3 regions of the Desulfobacca acetoxidans DSM 11109 genome follow, and region 1 is predicted to be linked to each of the others. Evidence: riboswitches for the same ligand, from Rfam matches in the RefSeq annotation. Region 1 holds a riboswitch; each other region holds the start of a gene.
The links. A riboswitch is a leader RNA that binds a small molecule or an ion and turns the genes downstream of it on or off. The one in region 1 is predicted to bind cobalamin.

Region 1 (10,440 bases):
TGGGGGAGGCAGATGGAAAAGGTGCGAGGCATCATCACCGTCGCTGTCAGGAGAAAGATGATGAGAATGACCAAGACAATATCGACAAAAGGGGTCATATTGATCTCGGTGATGGGACCGTGCCGGTGCAGCTTCACCGCAGTCCCCCGGCTTTGCGAGATGTCAAAGGAGTTTCTAACTCTTGTGGTTGGCGGCTTAAGCTGGCCAACAGCAGCCGCCCCAAACGCTGCGAGCGTTCCAAAACGATATGGAGGCGGCGATGGTAAAAGTTATACATCACTACTGCCGGGATGGCTACCAGTAAACCTACGGCAGTGGCTACCAGGGCCTCGGCGATACCGGCCATGACCGCCGGGCCGCCCCCGCCCTCGGTCAGGGCCAGGTCTTTGAAGGCGTGGATGATGCCCAACACCGTGCCGAATAAGCCGATAAAGGGGGCGTTGGCGCCGAGAGTACCGAGAAAATTCAGCCCCTTTTCCATCAGCAGGCCAGCCTTGATGCGCTCGGCCTCCATGGATTCATTCGCCGCTTCTTTCCCTTCCGAAACCTGACCCAAGCCTGCCAGGAGAATCTGCGGTTCCATTGCGGTTGAATTTTCACACAATGCTGTGGCCTGCCGCCAGTTTTGAGTTTGGAGCAAAGGGGTTAATTCATCGACAAAGGCCTGATCGTTAAAGCGGCAGCGATAGAACATCAGCCCCCGTTCAACCATGATTATCACAGAGATAATGCTCAAGACCACCAAAAGCCAGAGTACCCAGGTGCCGCCTCCCAGTGCCAAATTAAGCATACTTTTAGTAATATCCATTGATCCCCCAAAAAAAAAGCCACGAGGAAATCGTCCCGAATGGACAACAGCCTTCATGGCTAAAATGGACGTGCGATTGCGGTAAACCTGTCTGCTGGAAATTCATTTTCCGATTACTTTGGTAAATTATCACATGACCCCGGAGAAATCAAGTTATCAGTGATGATTAATCAAGAGCCAGATAAGTTCTCATAATTTTCAACATGGGGGAGGCAGTGGCGATTGCGCCTGAGGTGAAACTGGCCGCCGCCTTTCCCTGATAATGAATCTGATATAGGCTAACATCTGCATTTATCATTGATTTTCGATCTTCTGGGGGAAAGGTGAAGCGTTTCTGCTTTTAATTTGACTTACACCCTGTAAATTCTCCTGGATAAACCGCCCGGGAACCAGGGTTACCTGGGGCCGGTGCATGAGGGGATTTTCACCTACCAAGAGAATGCACCCATAAATCTGTTCCAACTGTTCATAGGTAAGGACAGTGGAGGGGCATCCCTGGCTGGCAACCCGTCCTTTATGCAGCAACAGGAGGGTATCGCCATACATCGCTGCCAGGTTTAGATCATGAGAGATCATAATAATCGTGAAACCACGTTCTTTTTTCAGTTTTTCCATCAGGTCCATGATATGCACCTGATGGGCCAGATCCAGGGAGGCGGTAGGTTCGTCCAGGATAATGATCTGCGGTTGCTGGCAGATGGCTCGGGCGATGACGACCCGCTGCAATTCTCCACCGCTCAATTGGTTGAGCCGGCGTTTGGCCAGGTGTGTGACATTAGTGGCCTCCATGGCCTCGGCGGCAATTCTTAGATCCCGGTTTGTTTCCAGGCCGGCCAGGGACAGGTGGGGAGAGCGGCCCATGAGTACTACTTCGGTGACGGAAAATGGCGCCTCAATGGGAGAATATTGGGGAACTACCGCCACCTGGCGCGCCAGGGATTTTCTTGAATAGCTGGCCAGCGGGCGGCCGAGAATCTCCACCTTGCCGCCTAGCGGCCGGATTATCCCGGCCAGGGTTTTGGCAAGAGTCGTTTTTCCGGAGCTGTTAGGACCGATGACGATGAAAAAAGACCCAGTGGCTACCTCAAAGGAGAGGTCATGGAGGATGGGGCGGTCGCCGTAGCCTACGAAAACCTGTTCAAGACAAACGGCTGGGTTCATAACCGAGACCTCTGCAGCAGAAAGATAAAGAGCGGGGCGCCGATGAGAGCCGTTATCACCCCCACCGGCAGTTCTCCCTGAGAGGGCAGGACGCGTGCCATCAGGTCGCACCAGACTAGGTAGGCGCCTCCACCCAAAATGCAAGCCGGAACCAGGACCCGATGCTCCGGCCCCAACCAGAGGCGCAGGAGATGGGGGACAACCAGGCCGACGAACCCGACCAGGCCGGATTGGCAGACCGTAGCGCTCAGCATCAGGGAAGTCACCCCGAGCAGGATATAGGTCACCGTAGTTACGGCCAGCCCGAGATAACTGGCCTGTTCCTCGCCCATGGAGAGGAGGTTGAGGGGGCGGGCGAGGATAAAAATAATCAGGTGGCAGGGCGGCAATAGAATCGCCAGGGCCAGGATCTGCTGCGGTAGGGCCACTGACAGGTCTCCCATAAGCCAATGCAGGATGTTGTGCAGGCGGGAGTCCTGAGTAATGGTGACGAAAAACAGGATGAGGGCGGTGCATAAGGCGTTGACCATAACCCCCGAAAGCAGCAGGGCGTCCTTACCCCCGCCGGTCTGCCGGGGGGTAAGGAAGATGACTACCGCCATGACCCCCATGCTGCCTAAAAAGGCCAGGACGGCTACACCCGGAAACGGCGCCAAACCCAAAAGGATGCCGATGATGGCTCCAACCGCGGCGCCTCCGGAGATGCCCAGGATATACGGTTCTGCCAGAGGATTGTGCAGCAGGGCTTGGAAGACCAGCCCGCCCAGAGACAGCGTTCCCCCTACCAGAGCAGCCAAGACCACCCGCGGAAACCGGATCTGCCACAGAATCGTAGGGAGGATGTCATCCGTAGGGCTGAATCCGATCAAAGCCAACAAAGATTGACGCCAATCGGCCTGGGATGACCCCCAGAGAAGACCGGCCAACAGGCTCAAGACCAGCACCAGACCTAAGAGAGCGCTCACGAGCAACAGCCGGCGCAGAAGATGAGGTTGGGAAAGGATCATTGCAACCCTCCGGCCAGCTCAGGGTGCAGCAGCCCGAATAACGCCTCCAGGCCAGCAAAGATACGGGGCGAAGGGCGATCGACGATATCGGAGTCCACCAAATAGATGCGGTTGTCCCGGGCGGCCGGAAGCGTCGACCACTGATGCCAGAAGGCTTTGACCCGCTCGAAAATTTCCCCCCGAGTCATAGAGGTAATAATGATCACTTCCGGTTGCAGCGCCAATACCTGTTCTTGAGAGAAGCGGGGATAAGGAACTTTGCCGGCGGTCAGGTTTACCCCTCCCGCGGTGGTAATCAGTTCATCGAGAAAGGTATGAGAACCGGCAGAGACAATGGGAGAGATGCCGATCTGCAAAAATACCCGAGGACAGTGAACACTGCGGCCTACGAGGGAAATGATGTGCTGGCGTCTCTGAAAAAGGTCTTTTGCCAGGGTCTCGGCCTGATCCCCGGCGTTTAACAGATGACCGATCTCGTGCACGGTAGCAATTACCCCCTCGAGATTGCGGGGGTCAACCGCATAAACCGGGATGCCCAGACTCTCCAGCCACTCCACCCGATGGCGGGGATTGCCGTCTTTGATGGCCAGGCAGAGGTCGGGCCGCAAGGCGACGATGCGCTCGACGTCGGGACTGATGTACGAACCTACTTTGGGCAGGTTCTCCGCCGCCGCCGGATAGTTGCTGAATTGTTCGACGCCAACGAGCCGATGTTCCTGGTTCAGGGCGAAGACGATTTCGGTGAGGCTGGCAGCCAGGGTAACGAGGCGCTGAGGATTTTCTGGAATTTTTACCTCCCGCCCCAACTGGTCGCTCACGGTGCGGGCAAATGCCGGGGGAGGCAGGAGCGCAAAATACAGCACCAGACAAACAGTGTAAATAACCTTTATGATTGTCATTGGCAATATTATTTGTAGGCGTGCAGCAATCAATGAAAAAAGGGACTCAGTTATCAGCTTTCAGTATAAAGAAGGAAACGCTTGCAAAATATCTATTGTGATCGTCCTCAAAGCCGTGAAGGATCTTAACCTTTTAAGGACAAGAAATTCTTCGCTGCGCTCAAATTGACCCGAAAGGCAAAGATGGATTTTGCCAGCCCTTCAAATAGTATCGGTTCCCATCCTGTCCGGCGGTCAGGAAAGATACGATTATTCCCTTGAACCCGTCATCGCAGTGATTATAGTTAATCTAATACCAGAAAGGAGGGGAAAAAACCATGTTATGCAGTCTTTCTACAAAATTGGGGCCCGAAGAGCTCCAGGCCATCAATACCCTGGAGCAGGAATTGGCAACACCGCTGTTGGCCTTTTCCTGCCATGATTTGAAGCCTGCTGAGATGAGTTCGGCGCAGCTCAGCCAGATTCAGGCCTTGGAAAACCGCTTAGGGATTTCCTTGGTAGCAGTGAAAGTCTGAGTTTTTTACCGGTTGCCGGGAAGGCCCGCCCCCTTACTGCTTGGTGGTAGCGGGATATTTTACCGCTAGGCCGCTGATAATGGCTTGACCGGCCATTTTGAGCGGAAGGGGGAGCTCCGTTGACAGCGCTTTTTCCTCCTCCTGTTTCAGGGGCCTTCCCGCCAACTCTTGGGAGATAGACTCACACCAGACCTTGAAGGCTTCCAGGTCCTGAACCTGTCCCTGTTCCCAGGCGTCGCTCAAACTGAGAGCCGCCTCCAAGAAGCCGGCGTAGCGCGGCTGCAAGATAACGGCCTCCCAGGCCTGCAAGATTTGTGGACGCGCTTGAGGTGGCAGGGAAGCTGTTATGACATCGTAGATATCCAGCCGCCGTTCCTGCAGCCTCTGCCAGATCGGTCGGCGGGCGCCCAGACCGTTCTGTTTCCCCACGGCCTCCCGGACTCCCTGATAAACGGCCCTGCCGATCAGTTCTCCCAGCTTGGAATGCCCTCCGGCGTTATCCAAGGTTTTGCCCTGTCCTCCTACCACAATACTATTATCGGTGCCAGTGCCCGTCGCCTGATAGGTCAGGGGTTGTTCGGTGCTTCGAATATCCAGGTCCTGCAGTGCCGCGGTCTTGGCCTCAGTAACCGCGATCAGAGCCCGGCTCATGGCCCGGGGAGACAATCGATAATTGCTTAAGACAATAATATTGATGGTTCCGGGTTCGTAGTAACGGCCCTCATCTTGGGAGAGGCGCAGGGCGTTGCTCTCCACCCCGGCAGTTACGAGGGCGTAAAGCTTGAGGTCCTTGAAGTCAGCCTTCTGAACCGAGAGATTCCCCATGTCAGCGCCGGTAAACAGGAAGGATGTTTTGCCCTCGGTTTTTTTCAGAACATTGTACACCAGACGACGGTCTTTCTCCAGACCCAGATAGTGGCTGATGGGCCAGCACGGGGGCGGGGTATAATGATTGCCTGCCGTCAGGATGCCGCTGCGGGGTCCTTCGAGGGTGGAGATGACCTGCACCGGTGTGGTGAAATCGATGACCAGGGATTTATGTTCAAAGTCCAGGATGCGGCTGGTGACGACCTCAGTCTGGCGGACATACGGCAGGTCCAGATGCAGAGGCTTACGGGCGAGTATTTCCTGTTTCAGGACGACCTTTCGGACATCGCTGAGTTCTTCAGGGTATAAAGAGGTCGCCAGCCAGGAGATAAAGTCTGCGGTACGGACTGAGGCCCGGCAGGTCAGTTCGCAGGGAAAGGTGAGCAGCCGGCCCTGGCGGACCCCCTCCACCTCCTGCCAGCCCGGCTGCTGCACCAACTGATGAAATCTCTTCCAGTCATGACCGCAGGCGAAAATGGCCTGAGGATTGAACTGCTGCCATTCCGAGAGGGTGACGGGAACTACGGGACCCTTTTTCCCCCAGGTAGGTGGGATGCCGCCAGCCAGCCGGATAAAATCATTCTGAAAAGAGTCATCCCCGGGTGTCAACATCTCCCGGTTACTCATGAGCCGTACTACCCGCAGTTTTTTCACAGGGGGTATTTGAGCGGTTTTCTTGCCGATGAGGTCCAGTTGTGCCTGGAGGTGGCGGCACAACTCTTCGGCCTTGGACTCCTGTTGAAACAGAGCCCCGAGTAGGCGCAGATGCGCAAAAATGTCCTGGACCGCCCGGGCCGACAGATTGATCACGGGAATCCCTGAATCCTTAAATCGCTGCTGCACCTCCTTCTGCAAATCGGCGACAAAGATACAATCCGGTCGGCATTGTTCGATGGCCTGAAGATTAGGGGAGAAAAAGCCGCCCACCACCGCGGGCTTCCCTGTCTGCGGGGGGACGTGGTCGTATATGGTAACGCCCTGCAATCTCTCCCCCAAACCTAACGCCAGCAGCATTTCGGTAACTCCAGGGACCAGGGAGACGATTCGCTGCGGTGGCTGAGTGATGGTCAGGGGACGGTTCCAGGCATCGGTGAGGTTGAGGGCGGCATTAGCTGAAGCTGTATGGAATAGTACCGCACTCAATAAGATCAGAGAGACACTAAGGTTGGACAAACCCTTGTGATAAAATTTTTTACCGGGCAATCGTTTTCCGTTCCGCACCATTCTCATGAATTAACCTCATTACCACCGGTGGAAATTTTCTACCAAACAGGCTCTGGCAAAACTCACCCTTTTCAATTTTGCCATTTCCCTGGTTCCCAGGCTCTTGCCTGTCATTCTTTGTTCCCAGGCTCCAGCGTGGGAACCAGATTCAAGCCATTATTTCCAGATGAGAACCGGTTAAAAAACAAACCGCAAACCGGTTACAAAATTGAAGCCTGGAGATGAGTAATTATACGTTTCCTGGTAATTTTGATCAAAAAGATTTCCAATCCGCGCCTGAAGCTGCATTTTTTTGGCATACCGCAGGTTCTCTGCAATATCATAGGTTGCGGCCAGATTAAAGAGGAGATAGCTCGGGTTAAAGACCCTGCCGGTATGGGTGACAAAAAAAGGATCGGTGATGTAATAAAAGTCATCCCGTTTGCCGACGTAGAGGCCATTCAGATTGACGTTAAAGGGTTTGTGGTCATAGTTGATGGTAAAGCTGACGGTATGTTTGGGGCGTCTTACCAACGGTTTGCCGACCTCGTAGTTGAGGCCCAGATCTTCGCCCCCGGTACTGAGCACCTGCGACAAAAGATAGGTGTAGGAGGCCGAGAGAGTTAAATAAGGTAAGGGTTTGGCCGTCAGGCTGGTTTCCAGCCCCCGGACGCGGGCGTCGCTGATATTGCCGTAAAAGGATGTGGCGGGCCAGGCCCGGGTGATGTAGGCGATCAGGTCGGTGAAGTGGTTTTCGAAATAAGTCAGTCCGAACTTCAGCCGGTCATTGAGGGCGTATTGGTCCACCCCCACCTCCCAGGAGGTGTTTTTTTCGGGTTTGAGGTTGGGATTGCCCACGGCAGTGGTGGATTGGTAATACTGTTCACTGAAGGTAGGCGCCTTAATGGCCCGCCCCCCGGCGGCCCGCAAGGTCGTATCGGTCTCGGTGATCCGAAAGGCGGCCGAGGCCCGCGGGCTGAACTCGGTCCCGTCAAAGGCGGTATTGTCTTCCAGACGCATACCGGCGGTAAGAAACAACCGCTCCCAGAAACTGATCTGTTCCTGAAAATAGAAATCGACGCTGCGGCGGTGGGCTCTGGTTTCCGAACTATAAGGCCAGACTCCGAAACTCTCATAGCTCTGTTTCAGGCGTTCCGTAAAGGCTGCCAAGCCGATAGTAGTAGTCGTTCCTATCCGATCACTAAAATTGAAACGCAGGTTGGAGCGATAATCCAGACTGGAACGGTCCTCAATGGGATGGAAAACCGAACCGCCGAAGATGTCCACGGGATCGAAGGCGTCATCATAGCTCCAATCCCGGTGGTAGGTAGACAGGGTCAGTTCGTTTTCCCACCAGGAATAGGGGGAATATTTGGTGGTAAGGCCAAATAAGAGGTCGGTCCGCGTCTGGTTCTGATTCGGGTCGGGTGCAGGATCTACCCGGTCACCATATTCGGTCGGATAGCCAAAGTAGGTGTCGATAAAAAGGGTAGAGAAGGTAAAAGAGAGTTTTTCCGTCGGGTCCAGGTCGAAGCGGCCATTTAGCACGTTGCTGCCGAAGCGGTTGTTGATCGGCAGGATGCCCTGATCGTCGATGCGGCTGAAACCGATGGAATAGCCAAACCGATCTTTGGCGCTCCCCATAAGACTGAAGCGATTTTCACTGATGAACTGTCCTTTTTCGCTATGGGCCCCCCAAGCCCCGGAGTAGGTGAAAGTTGGCGGCCCCACGCCCTTTTTAGTGATGAGATTCGTAACCCCGGTCATAGCGTCCGCCCCATAGAGCGAACTCATGGGACCCCGAACGACTTCGATCCGCTCCACATTGTCAACCGTCAGGTTGGCCCAGTCATAGGTGCCACCGGCATTATTGAGCCGGATGCCGTTGAGCAGGACTTGGCTCATATTGGAATTTCCACCCCGCATAAATAAAGAGGTGTTGCCGCCCTGGCTGCCGGTCTGGTTGACCACCACTCCCGGTACCGAGCGGAGCATTTCCTCCACCCGGGTTACCTGGCGCTTTTCTATCTCCGGCGCGGTGATTACCGTGGAGGAAACACTGGTTTTTTTCAACTGCTCCTCCGTACCGGTGGCCGTAATGATGATCTCATCCACCTTCTGGACATCCTCGGAAGTGGATGTGGATTGCCCTAAGGCTGCGACGTTCGTCGTTTCCTCCGGATTCACCCCCTCGCTGGACGCCGTTTCCTGGGCCAAGCCAATCCCCGGATGTAAAACCAAGCATATCAATAAAAACAGTATTCTCTTCATAGTTTTTCTCCCCCCCCCGAAACCATAATCGGTACAGTTTCAGCCGCAGAGCCGTACCGGTGGCCGCATGGGCTGCAGATGCTGCTGCTCCCATTGCGCTACCAAAAGGCTGACATGGCCGCAGCCTCGACTCGTTAAAAAATGCCAGGCGTCCTCCACCGTGAAATAGCCCTGGTAGTTCCCCACCAACTCAACTCGGTCGGCTTTGACCCCTGCCTGCTCGCACTGGTTCTTAAGATCGTAGGGCTCCGGAATTTCCTGCCCGCCGACGAGATACACAATCACCCCTGTCTTCATAGCTTTCCTCCTGTAGAATATTTCCCCAGAGTAATTTCTTTTGTCCCGCACCTTGATCCGCTCGCCTGCGAGAGGGAGGATAAATCAAGGGAGACACCTCCGGCAAAAGATAAAAGTGGTAATCCGTGCCACGCTGCTGCGTCAGGAAAGAGTAAGGCCTGCCCAAAAAATAATCCCTGAGTCCGTGTGGACCCAAGGATTGCACCCAGCTTAGCTTGTTCCTTAGGATTGACTGAAGAGTTTTACCTCAACTCGCTCAGCCTGGCCTGACCCAATCTGGCGTTGGGTAAAAGCACAAAGATTGCAGGCAGGTCTTCTGACTCCCGGATCATCCTCTTCCCTGCGCCTTCCCATCTTATTAGCCCAAGACAGTGGCACCTCGCAAGGTTTTGTCCCCGGTTACAGCGGCGGGACCGCGCCGGACTTCCACCGGCTTCCCTATTAAGCCCCATAATGGAGCACCTGAACCAACTAGGGCCATTTATAATAGAATAACATCCTTCCTGTCAAGCAAAAAATGGGGTATCGGCTTACGGCGTTAAGCCTGTTAGCATTTTTTTATTTTCCTAATAACCTAATTTAAGATACAGTAGAGAGTAAAGACTTACCGATATCCGAATTAATTCTGCATATTAAATTATTATTGCTATTAGGTGAGAGCAGGTTCAGCGGGTTCTTGTCCGTTGTCAGAGCACTCTGTCTTTAAGTTTTGGGTGGAGCAGGGAGGACCAGTTAGAGTCGCCTCGGGTTGTGAGTGGCAACTCCGCAGGCTGGTCTTGAAATTTCGGCTACCATCACGATATGGTGTGAAAGGATTAATCCATAATCGCAGTAGGTTAAAAGAACATGCTGGCTCTTCTGCAGGCTCAAAGAGACTACCTGTCTTTCCTGACCGGATTAGGTTGCTTATTCGTCTTTCTTCTCGGCTTGACGTTGAGGCGCCATCCCCAATTCCCCCGCTCTTTTATCTGGCTGGGTTTTTTTGCTCTCTGTCAGTGTTGCTTCGAGTGGTTTTCGCTCATTATGCCGGTGCTGGGGGGACCGGTCCTGAGCGAACGATTGAAGTTGCTGCAACTATTGGCGAATGTCGTCTTTCTCACCGAGTTTGGGGTCTCCATTATCCTGCCCCTGAAATGGCGAGTTTGGGGGCGAGCCCTGGCAGGACTTTATCTAGTGGGGCTGATTGCCAGTGCTTGGGTCGGGCTTTCCCAGGTCTGGCTTCCGGCTGCCGTTATCGCCAGGTTGGCCACCTCAATTTGGACTATCGTGGCTCTTTGGCAGGTAGCTATCTCTACCAAGTCCGGTATCCTGCATGGTGCGGCTCTGTCATTAGCGGGGTTGCTTTTGAGCCAAGCTCTACCGTTGTATCCTGGAATCGTTCCCTGGCAGAACTGGGAGCAATATTTTATGGC
Region 2 (3,520 bases), 210 kb from region 1:
AGACATTATTGCTTTTCCTTGGGACGCCTATTTTGATGGTTTCATCAAATCTCGAAAGGCGCAACTGCACCCTGATAAAAAGCGACCAATCAGAGCTGGGGTCTTCATTCGGTTCCCAAGCCGGAGCTTGGGAACCAGGTCTACATTGAGATAAAAACGCGGGGGTGAGGGTTAACCCAAGAGGGGCAAGGGTTAGGAAGAGGTGCTAATGATTCGGGCTTATCCGGGAAAATATAGTCACTGACCGGCCACCCACTCCCGGCGTCTTCTCATTCCCGCCAGACGCAGCAGGCCGGTGCTTAGCAGCAGCACCGCGCCGGGAATCGGGACTGGCGCCGTCGCCGCGGCGTAAGGCCCCACGGGCTGGCCTATACCGTCGCCGCCGCCGAAAAAACTGTCCAGATCATCGTCCCAGCCCCACAGATCGATGCTGCCGTTGCTCAGGGTCCGGGCCGACATGCCCCAATTGGAGAAGGTCATGTTATTGCCGATGATATTGTCGCCGTCATCCTCCACCCAGTAAGACCAGAAACCGTTATACCAGCCTTCGAAATAGAGATCATCGGCGTCGGCGGCATGGCCGGTCTCGTCGGCGCCGTTGACGTAGGCAAAACCGCCGTCATTGTCCAGATCGTAGCCGATGCCGAACAGGGTCTTGTCGCCGCCAAACCCGCTCCAGGTGGTCAACTGGGCCCCTAACCGGCTGTCCGCTCCGGTAGTGGTGTAAACCACCGCGCCATTATTGGAAGAGCGTATATCGCAGGCCCCGGCGATGGCGGTCATCATATCTTCTCCCGAGGCCTCGCCGTCCCAGCGGTAGCCCCACACCAGGGCGTTTTCCATACGGGGGTCAAACCATTGGACCACCAGCGCCGCCCGATTGGAGCCGCTGCCAACCCAAAAGTCAATATCATTAAAGGTGAATGATTGCGCCGGACCCGCGGCCATGGCCACGGCCAGCAAGACCAGGATAATGCTCAAGTACTTTTTCATCTCCTTCGATCCTCTACTCATACCTCTTATGGTTATTGCCAACATTTTTCAAACCAGGGTCGGGAGACCCGGCCCCTGAATATTTCTTTAAGAAAAACTATGGTATTGGCGATAATTATGGGCTTATTTTCTCCGGCGCTGCCCCAACAGGCGGAAAAGCCCGCTTCCCAGCAGCAACACCGCCCCGGGAACGGGGACAGGGGCTACATCGGCAAATCCGTCGATTTCGGCCAGCTTGGTGCTGCTGGAGGATTCGACCTTGATGTATCGAATCCACTCAAAGCCCGATGCAGCGAGATCATAGCCGGTCCCTCCCGCCGAACCGGCATAAAGGTCGATGACATCCGCCACCGAGAGGCCAACGAAATCCTCGGTGGGATTCAGCGCCGGATTAACGGGTTTTGTCCAGTCGAGCTCGGCCCCCCAGGCGTCGTTCTCCCGGTCCCAGGCAAAGGCCTGGGTGGGATAGGTAGTGGTGTCGAAGTACGGTCCCGTCGAATACGTGTACCAGGGGCCTTCCAGGTACTGGGCCACACTCACAATGCCCGGGTCCGACCAACCGGTTCCTGAGGCAACGTAGTAGGTCTCCATGTTCGTTGTGGGACCCACCATGCCCGTTCCCCAGTAGAGGTCGTTTCCAAAAACGATGAAGTCGATCCCGTAGGGGTTCAGGGGGTCATTGGTGATGTTGTGGTCGAAGGTAACCGTGATCTGGGCTTGCGCGCCGATCGTGGTAATGAGCTTATTCCCCTCCGGATCGGTGTTCCAGGAGGGATAGACCATGGAGCAGGCCATATTCTTCCCGCCCACATCGGAACCCTTGATCCAGGTGGTGGGCTTGCCGAGCGCCGCGCTGGGATCGCTGTACAGTGATCCGGGGCCGAAAGTACCGGTGGCGCTTACCACTTCCGTGGCAAAAGGGCTCGCTAAGGCAGGAGCAGCCACCATCACCCCCGCCAGAACCAATAGAACAAACAAAAAAAACTGCCCTTGTTTCATCGCACTCTCCTTGCAGAATTTACCCGGTGATCACACTGCTCCGGCGCCGCCCGTCGTCCGGAAGACCGAAGTCGGCAGGCGGCGCCATAGATCAGGTTATCCCCGTTTAGCTCCTGCCGCGCCGTATGCCGATCAGGCGCAGCAAGCCGGACCCTAGCAGCAACACCGCCCCGGGGAGGGGGACAGGGGCAGCTTCCCGGACCAGCCAACTGCTGACAGTCGCAATAGCCGCAGTTTCACCATACCACTGGCCGGTCAATCCGGTTAGATAAGTTGGCACACCATTAGCCCAATAAAAATCGGCTCCTACGGAAGTGCCTGATTCCGTCATGGAAAGAATTTCCGGATACCCTGCCTGGCTGCGAGTCTGTCCCACCAAAGAGACCAGATAAGCCACCGCGTCAAAATCGGCCTGATTTTGTGTTTCCCCAAGAGGCATGCCGGCTGCCACGCACAAACCCTCGGCTTCGGCCACAGTGGCATACCGGAATCCTTCGAAATCTCCACCGACGCCAAACTGGGTGTTCACATAGCTGCGGCATTTGCCAAGCGAGGCCGATAGATCCAGCCATTCCCATCCGGTGTCGGTATCCAGGGTGATGGCATCATCGCCAAAAACCGCGTCATCTTTTACCACTAAGGTGGCATGGACTCCGGAAAAGCTGAAGAGGGACAAGACAAAAAGCGCCAGGCAGGTAAAGAAAAGTTTTTTCATAAGTTCTCTCCTCAAAAAATGTGTTCATTCAATGGACAAAAAAAACCGGGCTGTCTGGTGGCAACCCGGCCGTCTCTGCTGAGACCCGCGGCTTTCCGGCCCCCGGTCGCCCGGGGTGTGGCTTCTTCACGACGTAACCATTTTTGGATCAGGCGGTGCCTTCGCTTACATCATGCCATGCTGCTTTACTCCGGCTGAGAGTTGACCGAAAAAAACCCGATTCCGCGGGAATCGGGGCCTTGCCTCATTCTGGCATCTACCATCTCTATAAGGCCCTCGGACCCGTTCCGCGAGGTCTGCATTGGACCATATCCCTATGAAACTGCCAGGTCTTCTGGCTCACGGATCGACCTACCAACCGCGCCTTCCCATGGGAGCTGCACTACCCCACAGTGGCTCACCTGCGGCCTTCGTCCCCGTTCACAGCGGCGCGCCCGCCTGGGATTCACACCCAGTTCCCTTGGCCAGTCATGGTGTTATCGTTCCTTGATTCACACCCTTCCCGGGGTCCGCTCGGCGACCCACCGGGGATCACTCTGTGGCTTCACCTCCTTTCTGGAAAATTCGGCGCCCCGAGACAACCTCCATTGCCATCCCACGATCCCGGGCGCCCCCTTGACTGGCCGAAAACGCTGGAAAAACAACTTTCAGCCATCAATTCACAATTGCAATCATATTAAAAATCTCAGTTAGAGACTTGGGCAATATTGCTCAATGTTGAGATAATTTTGCTCTTTATCTGTCCTCTTTCTCAATGTCCGGTGATAATGTCTTCCTGCCTCGCCACCAAAGGGGGACTTAAAAAGCTCACCT
Region 3 (2,155 bases), 210 kb from region 1:
TTTTATGCCTTCATCTCAACCTTGAGCCAACTGAGATTTCTAATATGGCGACAGTAGAAAAGAGCAAAATTATCTCAACATTGAGCAATATTGCCCAAGTCTCTAACTGAGATTTTTAATATGATTGCAATTGTGAATTGATGGCCGAAAGTTGTTTTTCCAGCATTTTCGGCCAGTCAAGGGGGCGCCCGGGATTGTGGGATGGCAATGGAGGTTGTCTCGGGGCGCCGAATTTTCCGGAAAGGAGGTGAAGCTACAGAGTGATCCCCGGTGGGTCGCCGAGCGGACCCCGGGAAGGGTGTGAATCAAGGAACGATAACACCATGACTGGCCAAGGGAACTGGGTGTGAATCCCAGGCGGGCGCGCCGCTGTGAACGGGGACGAAGGCCGCAGGTGAGCCACTGTGGGGTAGTGCAGCTCCCATGGGAAGGCGCGGTTGGTAGGTCGATCCGTGAGCCAGAAGACCTGGCAGTTTCATAGGGATATGGTCCAATGCAGACCTCGCGGAACGGGTCCGAGGGCCTTATAGAGATGGTAGATGCCAGAATGAGGCAAGGCCCCGATTCCCGCGGAATCGGGTTTTTTTCGGTCAACTCTCAGCCGGAGTAAAGCAGCATGGCATGATGTAAGCAAAGGCACCGCCTGATCCAAAAATGGTTACGTCGTGAACAAGCCACACCCCGGGCGACCGGGGGCCGGAAAGCCGCGGGTCTCAGCAGAGACGGCCGGGTTGCCACCAGGCAGCCCGGTTTTTTTGTTTATCCATTGCATAAACGAATTGCCTGAAATAATGGTACATGAAGGGAGATAAACACATGCGTATTGATCGAAGGACAATAACGAACCAGATGCTTGGTTGTTTCATGGCCTTGGCATTGATGCTGCTCCTTCCCGCGGCTTCCGAATCGATGACATTTTCGGGCCTTGGCATGTCGGAGGGTTATAAAGGTAGCGTAGCTTACGACATTTCTGCGGATGGCTCCATTATAGTCGGTCTTCAGTCTACCCCTACTTACGCTGCCGAGGCGTTTCGTTGGACGGCTTCGAGCGGCTTTGCGAAGGTGGGCGATCTGCCGGGAGGGGAAACTTATAGCATCGCCTTCGGCGTTTCTGGGAATGGCTCGGTCGTGGCTGGTTGGAGCCGGTCTGGCTTAGGCGAAGAGGCGTTTATTTGGACCGCGTCAGGCGGCATAAAAGGTCTGGGCGACCTAGCGGGGGGGTATACCAGAAGCTACGCCGATAGCGTCTCTGCGGACGGTTCCACTGTGGTGGGTTACTCCACGTCCACTAGCGGTGATGAGGCTTTTGTTTGGAAAGCATCAACCGGCATGGTGGGGTTAGGAGATCTGCCGGGATCTGATTTTAACAGCAAGGGCACTGGAGTTTCCGCGGATGGTTCGGTCGTGGTCGGTTGGAGCCACTCCAGCAATGGTCAAGAAGCATTTATTTGGAAAGCATCAACCGGCATGGTGGGGTTAGGAGATCTGCCGGGAGGATCTTTTAAGAGCGTAGCGGAAGATATTTCTGATAACGGCTTGGCCGTGGTCGGAAATTCCTTATCCTCCAACGGAAGAGAAGCGTTTCTCTGGACCGAATCAGGCGGCATGATAGGCCTGGGCGACCTGGCGGGAGGAAGTTTTTCGAGCGAAGCCTTGTCGGTTTCTGCGGACGGGTCCACCGTGGTTGGCAGAAGCACATCTGGAAACGGCACTGAGGCGTTTGTATGGACGGAACAACTTGGAATGGTCAGCATTGAAGAATTGTTGATCGCGGCCGGCGTCGACACGACCGGATGGGGGTTAACAGAAGCCCTTGGCGTCTCTGCGGATGGCCTCACGATTGCCGGAAAAGGGTCCAATCCTGCTGGGAAGACGGAAGCCTGGGTGATTACGTTGGATGCTGCGCCAGTTCCCCTCCCCGGCGCGGTGCTGCTCCTGGGCGCCGGTCTTTGTCGCCTGGCTGCGGCGCGGCGGCGCCGGAGTCACTGATTGTGGCCGTGATCAGGGGGAAAGACGGATTATCCTGTCATTAACCGAACAGGTCTTTGTTGGCGCGGCGGAAGTCTATCGATGCCCACAATATCTGATTCACCCCTCACCCTGACCTCAATGTTGTTAAATTACAAAGGTAGGGGTAAAGGAAAATATTACAATC

Region 2: another riboswitch for cobalamin. It lies ahead of DESAC_RS16370 (hypothetical protein); the one in region 1 lies ahead of DESAC_RS02925 (hypothetical protein).
Region 3: another riboswitch for cobalamin. It lies ahead of DESAC_RS03815 (hypothetical protein); the one in region 1 lies ahead of DESAC_RS02925 (hypothetical protein).

The regions. Positions count from the first base shown of each region.
Region 1 covers NC_015388.1:686,743-697,182, forward strand. Annotated here, with positions in the region: gene DESAC_RS02885 (ExbD/TolR family protein) at 1-137, opposite strand, end outside; gene DESAC_RS02890 (MotA/TolQ/ExbB proton channel family protein) at 134-808, opposite strand; gene DESAC_RS02895 (ABC transporter ATP-binding protein) at 1,103-1,969, opposite strand; gene DESAC_RS02900 (FecCD family ABC transporter permease) at 1,966-2,976, opposite strand; gene DESAC_RS02905 (ABC transporter substrate-binding protein) at 2,973-3,875, opposite strand; gene DESAC_RS02910 (hypothetical protein) at 4,193-4,390, shown strand; gene DESAC_RS02915 (adenosylcobinamide amidohydrolase) at 4,424-6,487, opposite strand; gene DESAC_RS02920 (TonB-dependent receptor plug domain-containing protein) at 6,659-8,731, opposite strand; gene DESAC_RS02925 (hypothetical protein) at 8,771-9,028, opposite strand; cobalamin riboswitch at 9,318-9,509, opposite strand; gene DESAC_RS14970 (hybrid sensor histidine kinase/response regulator) at 9,875-10,440, shown strand, end outside.
Region 2 covers NC_015388.1:902,885-906,404, reverse strand. Annotated here, with positions in the region: gene DESAC_RS03830 (hypothetical protein) at 238-993, opposite strand; gene DESAC_RS03825 (hypothetical protein) at 1,117-1,992, opposite strand; gene DESAC_RS16370 (hypothetical protein) at 2,099-2,707, opposite strand; cyclic di-GMP riboswitch class I at 2,764-2,839, opposite strand; cobalamin riboswitch at 3,015-3,191, opposite strand.
Region 3 covers NC_015388.1:900,671-902,825, forward strand. Annotated here, with positions in the region: cobalamin riboswitch at 312-488, shown strand; cyclic di-GMP riboswitch class I at 664-739, shown strand; gene DESAC_RS03815 (hypothetical protein) at 817-1,989, shown strand.